2 linked regions of the Pararhizobium sp. A13 genome follow. The protein of the gene in region 1 interacts with the protein of each later gene in a pairwise test. Links are inferred from orthologs where the notes say so. Each region holds a gene or a part of one and is shown on either strand. Other genes may lie near its edges.

Region 1 (3,317 bases):
TGCGGCCGAGCTTCAGAAGGATGGTCCGGTACAGGGCAATCTCGACCCGATGCGGGTTGTTGCCGGCGGCCAGGCCTTGGATGAAGGTATCGACGCGATTCTTGAAGTCCTGGGCAACGGCCCACTGATCTTCAATCTCGGACATGGCATTACGCCGCAGGCCGATCCGGAAAACGTCTCCCGTCTCGTCTCTCGGGTGCGCGGAGCAAGGCGATGACCGAACGCCAGACCGACGCCCGCCCGGGGAACAAGGCGCGGGCGCGCGCCTTCATCGCCATCGCCCTGTTCCTGGGACTGCTCGCCGTGTTATTCCTCTGGCAGCCCGACAATCTCTATCTTTGGATCAAGGCGCTGCACCTCATTGCGGTGATGTCCTGGATGGCGGCGCTGCTCTACATGCCGCGGCTGTTCATTTATCACACCGATGCGGCGCCGGGTTCGCAACAGTCCGAAACCTTCAAGATGATGGAGCAGCGGCTGTTGAAGGTCATCATGAACCCGGCAATGATGATCACCTGGGTGCTCGGGCTTTATCTCGCCTGGAGCATCTATGGATTTCAGGGCGGGTGGCTGCATGCCAAGCTGCTGCTTGTCGTTATCCTAACCGGCGTCCATGTCCTGTTCAGCCGCGCGGTGCGCGCTTTTGCGCGGGATGAAAATACCCGCAGCGCCCGGTACTGGCGGCTGATGAACGAAGCGCCGACCCTTTTGATGATCCTCATCGTCATCATGGCGGTGGTGAAACCTTTTTGATTCATGAGCGTTGAAGAGGAAACGTCCGGTAATTTCTCCAGACCCCTTGCGGCGCATCGAGTGAATCGCTATTTTCCCGCCACCTCCTCTTTCGTGGCATATGTAAACGTTACGAGTCTGCCCCTTCCCGCTGCAGCTCCCCTTACATCCGACACGCCGATTTTCCTTTCGAATTCCAAGTGTGGTCCCCTTCATGGCTGAAATGAAGCTACAAGAACTAAAAAACAAAACTGCGACGGACCTTCTGGCCTTTGCTGAATCTCTCGAGGTTGAAAACGCCAGCGTCATGCGCAAGCAGGAACTGATGTTCGCGATCTTGAAAATGCTTGCGAGCCAAGAGATCGAGATCATCGGCGAAGGCGTCGTCGAAGTACTGCAGGACGGCTTCGGCTTCCTGCGTTCGGCCAATGCCAACTATCTGCCGGGTCCGGACGACATCTACATCTCGCCCTCGCAGATCCGCCGCTTCTCGCTAAAGACCGGCGATACGGTCGAGGGTCCGATCCGTGGACCGAAGGAAGGCGAACGCTATTTCGCGCTGCTCAAGGTCAATACGATCAATTTCGAGGATCCGGAAAAAATCCGGCACAAGGTTCATTTTGACAATCTGACGCCGCTCTATCCGAACGAGCGCTTCAAGATGGAACTTGAGGTTCCGACCTCGAAGGACCTTTCCGCCCGCGTCATCGACCTGATCGCGCCGCTCGGCAAGGGCCAGCGCGGCCTGATCGTCGCGCCGCCGCGCACCGGTAAAACGGTCCTGTTGCAGAACATCGCCCATTCGATCACTGCCAATCATCCGGAATGCTACCTCATCGTTCTTCTGATCGACGAGCGGCCGGAAGAAGTGACGGACATGCAGCGTTCGGTGAAGGGCGAAGTCGTGTCCTCTACCTTCGACGAGCCGGCAACGCGCCACGTTCAGGTGGCCGAGATGGTCATCGAAAAGGCCAAGCGGCTTGTCGAACACGGTCGCGACGTCGTCATCCTGCTCGATTCGATCACCCGCCTCGGCCGCGCCTACAACACCGTCGTGCCGTCATCCGGCAAGGTGCTGACCGGTGGTGTCGACGCCAACGCTCTGCAGCGGCCGAAGCGCTTTTTCGGTGCCGCCCGTAACATCGAGGAAGGCGGCTCGCTAACGATCATTGCGACGGCCCTGATCGATACCGGCAGCCGTATGGACGAAGTCATCTTCGAAGAGTTCAAGGGTACCGGAAACTCGGAAATCGTGCTGGATCGCAAGGTCGCCGACAAGCGCATCTTCCCGTCTATGGACATCCTCAAATCCGGTACGCGCAAGGAAGACCTTCTCGTGCCGCGCCAGGACCTGCAGAAGATCTTCGTGCTTCGCCGTATCCTTGCACCGATGGGCACCACGGATGCGATCGAGTTCCTGATCGACAAGCTGAAGCAGACCAAGACCAATGGCGATTTCTTTGATTCGATGAACACCTGATCGAATCGGTGAATTTCGGGACAAAGCCCAGGCTCGGCCTGGGCTTTCGTGTTTTCAGGCCATCTATAGCTTAGCCGGATTCCTTCGCCGGAGTCACGGCAGCAAGGCGCGCGGTGAAGCGCTATACGGCGTATAATCACACTTGTTATCAGGTCCGAACGAGGATGTTCCGGCGGTGAACCATCAACACGATCAGAGAGTGGCAGACACGATCTATGCCTTGTCATCCGGCGGTTTGCCGTCCGGCGTCGCCGTCATTCGCATCAGCGGTCCACAGACGAGACCGGCGCTGGAACGGCTGTGTGGATCGGCACCTCCGCCAAGACACGCGACGCTTCGGTCGATTCGGAATCGAAACAATGACGTCCTGGACCAAGGCCTGGTGCTCTATTTCTCCGCGCCCGCTTCTTTCACGGGAGAGGACTGCGCGGAGCTCCAGGTTCATGGCGGGCGTGCGGTGGTTGATGCCATCCTGAGCGAACTCTCCGTTGTTCCCGGACTGAAACATGCGGAGGCCGGCGAGTTTTCGCGGCGCGCTTTTCACAATGGCAAGCTCGATCTCGTGGAGATCGAAGGCCTCGCTGATCTGATTGCTGCGGAAACCGAGATGCAGCGGCGCCTGGCACAGGAACATTCGAGCGGACATCTCTCGGCGCTTTATCAGGGCTGGGCCCAGCGGCTTATTCATGCAAGGGCAATGATCGAAGCCGAGCTCGATTTCGCCGATGAGGATGACATTCCGGGTTCGGTGGCAGCATCCATCTGGGGCGATATGCGGGCCTTGCGTACTGCGATTGGTGCGCATCTGGCAGGCGCCGGAACGGCGGAAATCATCCGCGACGGGCTGAAAATCGTCATTGCCGGCGAACCGAACGCCGGCAAGTCGAGCCTGCTCAACTACCTCGCCCGCCGGGATGTTGCGATCGTCACCGATATAGCCGGGACCACAAGAGACGTGCTGTCTATCGACCTTTCATTAGCCGGATTCTCCGTCCGCCTGTTTGATACCGCCGGGCTTCGGCCCACCGACGACGTGGTTGAGAAAGAGGGTGTCCGGCGTGCCTATATGACGCTCGAGCAGGCAGACGTAATCCTGTTGCTGGCG
Region 2 (3,309 bases), 1.8 Mb from region 1 along the record:
TTGCCGATACCGGCATGAACGATACCGGCCTTTTCGACGCGGAACTCGACTGCGCCGCCCTTCGATGCCTTGACAGCACCGGCGACGTCCATCGTAACCGTTCCGACCTTCGGGTTCGGCATCATGCCGCGCGGGCCGAGTACCTTACCGAGACGGCCAACGAGCGGCATCATGTCCGGGGTCGCGATGCAGCGATCGAAGTCGATCTTGCCGCCCTGAACGATTTCGACAAGGTCTTCTGCGCCAACGACATCAGCGCCAGCAGCCTTGGCTTCATCAGCCTTGGCGCCACGGGCGAAAACGGCGACGCGAACGTCACGGCCGGTGCCGTTCGGCAGGTTGACGACGCCACGGACCATCTGGTCGGCGTGACGCGGATCGACACCGAGGTTCATCGCAACTTCGATGGTTTCGTCGAACTTGGCGATGGCACGGGCCTTCACCAGGGAAATTGCTTCCGGCAGGGCCACGAGCTTTGTCGGGTCGATGCCTTCGCGGGTCTTCTGTACGCGCTTTGCAAGCTTTGCCATGATCTTAGCCCACCACTTCCAGACCCATGGCGCGGGCCGAGCCCTCGATCATGGTCATTGCGCCTTCGATATCGGCTGCGTTCAGGTCCTTCATCTTGGCTTCGGCGATCGACTTGATCTGAGCCTTGGTGAGCTTGCCTGCGGTCGCACCCTTGCCCGGCGTCTTCGAGCCGGACTGGATCTTTGCTTCCTTCTTCAGGAAGTAGCTGACCGGCGGCTGCTTCATGACGAAGGTGAAGGACTTGTCCTGGTAGTAGGTGATGACGACCGGGATCGGCATGCCCTTTTCCATTTCCTGCGTAGCCGCGTTGAACGACTTGCAGAATTCCATGATGTTAATGCCACGCTGACCAAGCGCCGGGCCGATCGGCGGGGACGGGTTTGCCGATCCTGCCTTGACCTGAAGCTTGAGCTGGCCTGCAACTTTCTTAGCCATTTCTCTCTGCCTTTTGGTTTTTCCTGCCTCACCGCCCGTCAGATGACGAACTGGACCAGGAAACGTTCCGACCGGTTTCCCGGCCCTTCATGCCATCCCTCGTCAAAGGGAGTGGCGGCTGCGGTTGCGTGGTGCGGAGCGCCGGTCCGGCTAAGACCGGTTTCCTTCCACGCGGATTGCGGGTCACCCCGCCTTTACCGGATACGAATATCCGGAAAACAAAAGAATGCCGCGCAGCCGGTTATCCCAGCGCTGCGGCAATCAGAAATCAGACTTTCTCGACCTGAGCGTATTCAAGGTCTACCGGCGTCGCACGGCCAAAGATCGAAACCTCGACCTTGAGGCGCGAACGCTCTTCGTCCACGTCCTGCACGATGCCGTTGAACGAGGCAAACGGACCGTCGGAGACGCGAACCTGCTCACCGATCTCGAACGAGATCGAAGGCTTCGGACGATCGACACCGTCCTGAACCTGACCGAGAATGCGCTCGGCCTCGAAATCCGGAATCGGAACCGGCTTGTTGTCGGATCCGAGGAAGCCGGTCACCTTCGGCGTATTCTTGATGAGGTGATAGGCCTCATCCGTCAGATTGGCACGCACGAGCACGTAGCCGGGAAAAAACTTGCGCTCGGCATCGACCTTGCGGCCACGACGAACCTCAACGACCTTTTCGGTCGGGACGAGAATCTTTTCAAACAGATGGCTGAGACCCTTCTGCTTGGCCTTCTCCTCGATCGATTCCGCAACCTTCTTCTCGAAATTCGAGTAGGCGTGAACGATGTACCAACGCGCTGCCATATTCATCCCCACCCGTTCAGATACCAGCATTCAGGACGAGGCCGATCAGCCAGCCCATCAGTTGGTCCGCAGCAAAAAAGAAGAGTGCCGCAAAGAAGACCATGACGAACACCATCAGCGTCGAGATCGTCGTCTCGCGCCGGGAAGGCCATGTCACTTTCGACGTCTCGGAGCGCACTTGCTGCAGAAACGTAAATGGATTTGTTTTGGATGCCATTGAATGCTCACGCCTTAACGGCCCGTAAAGCTGACGATCAGCCCCACGCGCCGCGTGTCTGTTTGAACCCTACATAAAGACCGATTCTATAAATCACAAGAGGTCAACGGTCTTTTTGCGAAATTAGCCGGAAAAAGGCAAGCCCTTTTCCTGTATGTGCTGCCATCTGTATGTGCTGCCATGCCGCCGCTGCATATGTTGCGCTGGTCCGAATGGCAGGGGCAGCAGGGCTCGAACCTGCGACCTGCGGTTTTGGAGACCGCCGCTCTACCAACTGAGCTATACCCCTAGACCGCAGCGCCGATGCCTTAAAGGCTGTGTGCCGCGGTAAGTCTGCGGCTTATTATTCAGTTTGCCCGGCGATGACAAGCGTCTTTACCGGAAAAAGAGAAAGAATTCGGTGATATCCGGCTTTCTTTTTTACCGAGCAAATGAGCCTCGCTCACCTGCTGACATATTTCCGCCAGTCATGCTCTTCCTTGAACCCGAGCACCTCGCGAATCTTCCGGTTCGACAAGAGCCCCTCGAATTCGCCGATCTCCCGCGTGAACGGTACGTTGGGGAAATAGCGGGCTGCAAGCTCGCGCGACGGCGTATCGGCCGAGACCGTGTCGTTCGCCGCGTTGAAGACCTCGAAGCCAAGACCGTCCTTCTCGATGCAGAGCTTGACGATCTGGCCGAGATCGCGCGCGTCGATATAGCTCCAGGCGATGCGCTTGCGGATCTCCGGATTGGCGAAATAGGCCGGGAATCGCTCATATTCATGCGGCTCGATCACATTGCCGATGCGCAGCGCATAGATATCGAAGCCGGAACGCTCGGCAAAGGCGCGCGCCGTCTTCTCGTTGACCACCTTCGACAGGCCGTAGCTGTCCATCGGATTGACGTCGTAGTCCTCTTCCAGCGGAAACTGATGGAAGTCGCGGTGGCCTTCGGCAAAGCAGACGCCATAGGTGGTTTCGCTTGACGCGACGATGATCTTGCGGATGCCGAACTTCACCGCCGCCTCGATGACATTGTAGGTGCCCATCGTGTTGATGCGGAAGGTCTCGTTGTCCGGCTTGATCAGGATGCGCGGTACGGCGGCGAAATGAACAACGGCGTCAAACGGCTGCGGCCCCTGCCCGTGTTCAAGATCCGGAAAGTCCCGGTGCATCGACATGACGTTGAACATCTGACCGCTGTCAGTGATGTCGGCGATGAGGTTGGTGACACCGGGGCTATCGAGCGGCACGAGATCGACATTGTGAACCTCATAGCCGGCCTCGACCAGATATGGCACGGCATGCCGCCCCGCCTTGCCCGCACCGCCGGTGAACAGAATCCG

What was found.
Region 2: the proteins of rho (region 1) and nusG interact in binary tests that used the Escherichia coli proteins (3 or more experiments, as listed by UniProt). The link is inferred for Pararhizobium sp. A13 from one-to-one orthologs.

What each region holds. Positions count from the first base shown.
Region 1 is NZ_CP149510.1:973,512-976,828, reverse strand. Bases 81-3,079 are described here. They hold rho (transcription termination factor Rho), read left to right. Parts: upstream 81-946; coding sequence 947-2,212; downstream 2,213-3,079. Other genes in these bases: mnmE (tRNA uridine-5-carboxymethylaminomethyl(34) synthesis GTPase MnmE), read left to right, coding at 2,412-3,079; hemJ (protoporphyrinogen oxidase HemJ), read left to right, coding at 214-753; hemE (uroporphyrinogen decarboxylase), read left to right, coding at 81-217. Also shown: more of hemE, read left to right, coding at 1-80; more of mnmE, read left to right, coding at 3,080-3,317. UniProt on the Escherichia coli protein: Facilitates transcription termination by a mechanism that involves Rho binding to the nascent RNA, activation of Rho's RNA-dependent ATPase activity, and release of the mRNA from the DNA template.
Region 2 is NZ_CP149510.1:2,762,381-2,765,689, reverse strand. Bases 1-2,991 are described here. They hold nusG (transcription termination/antitermination protein NusG), read right to left. Parts: upstream 1,766-2,991; coding sequence 1,235-1,765; downstream 1-1,234. Other genes in these bases: WI754_RS13585 (NAD(P)-dependent oxidoreductase), read right to left, coding at 2,425-2,991; secE (preprotein translocase subunit SecE), read right to left, coding at 1,782-1,982; rplK (50S ribosomal protein L11), read right to left, coding at 535-966; rplA (50S ribosomal protein L1), read right to left, coding at 1-530. Outside these bases: more of WI754_RS13585, read right to left, coding at 2,992-3,309. UniProt on the Escherichia coli protein: Part of the processive rRNA transcription and antitermination complex (rrnTAC). The complex forms an RNA-chaperone ring around the RNA exit tunnel of RNA polymerase (RNAP).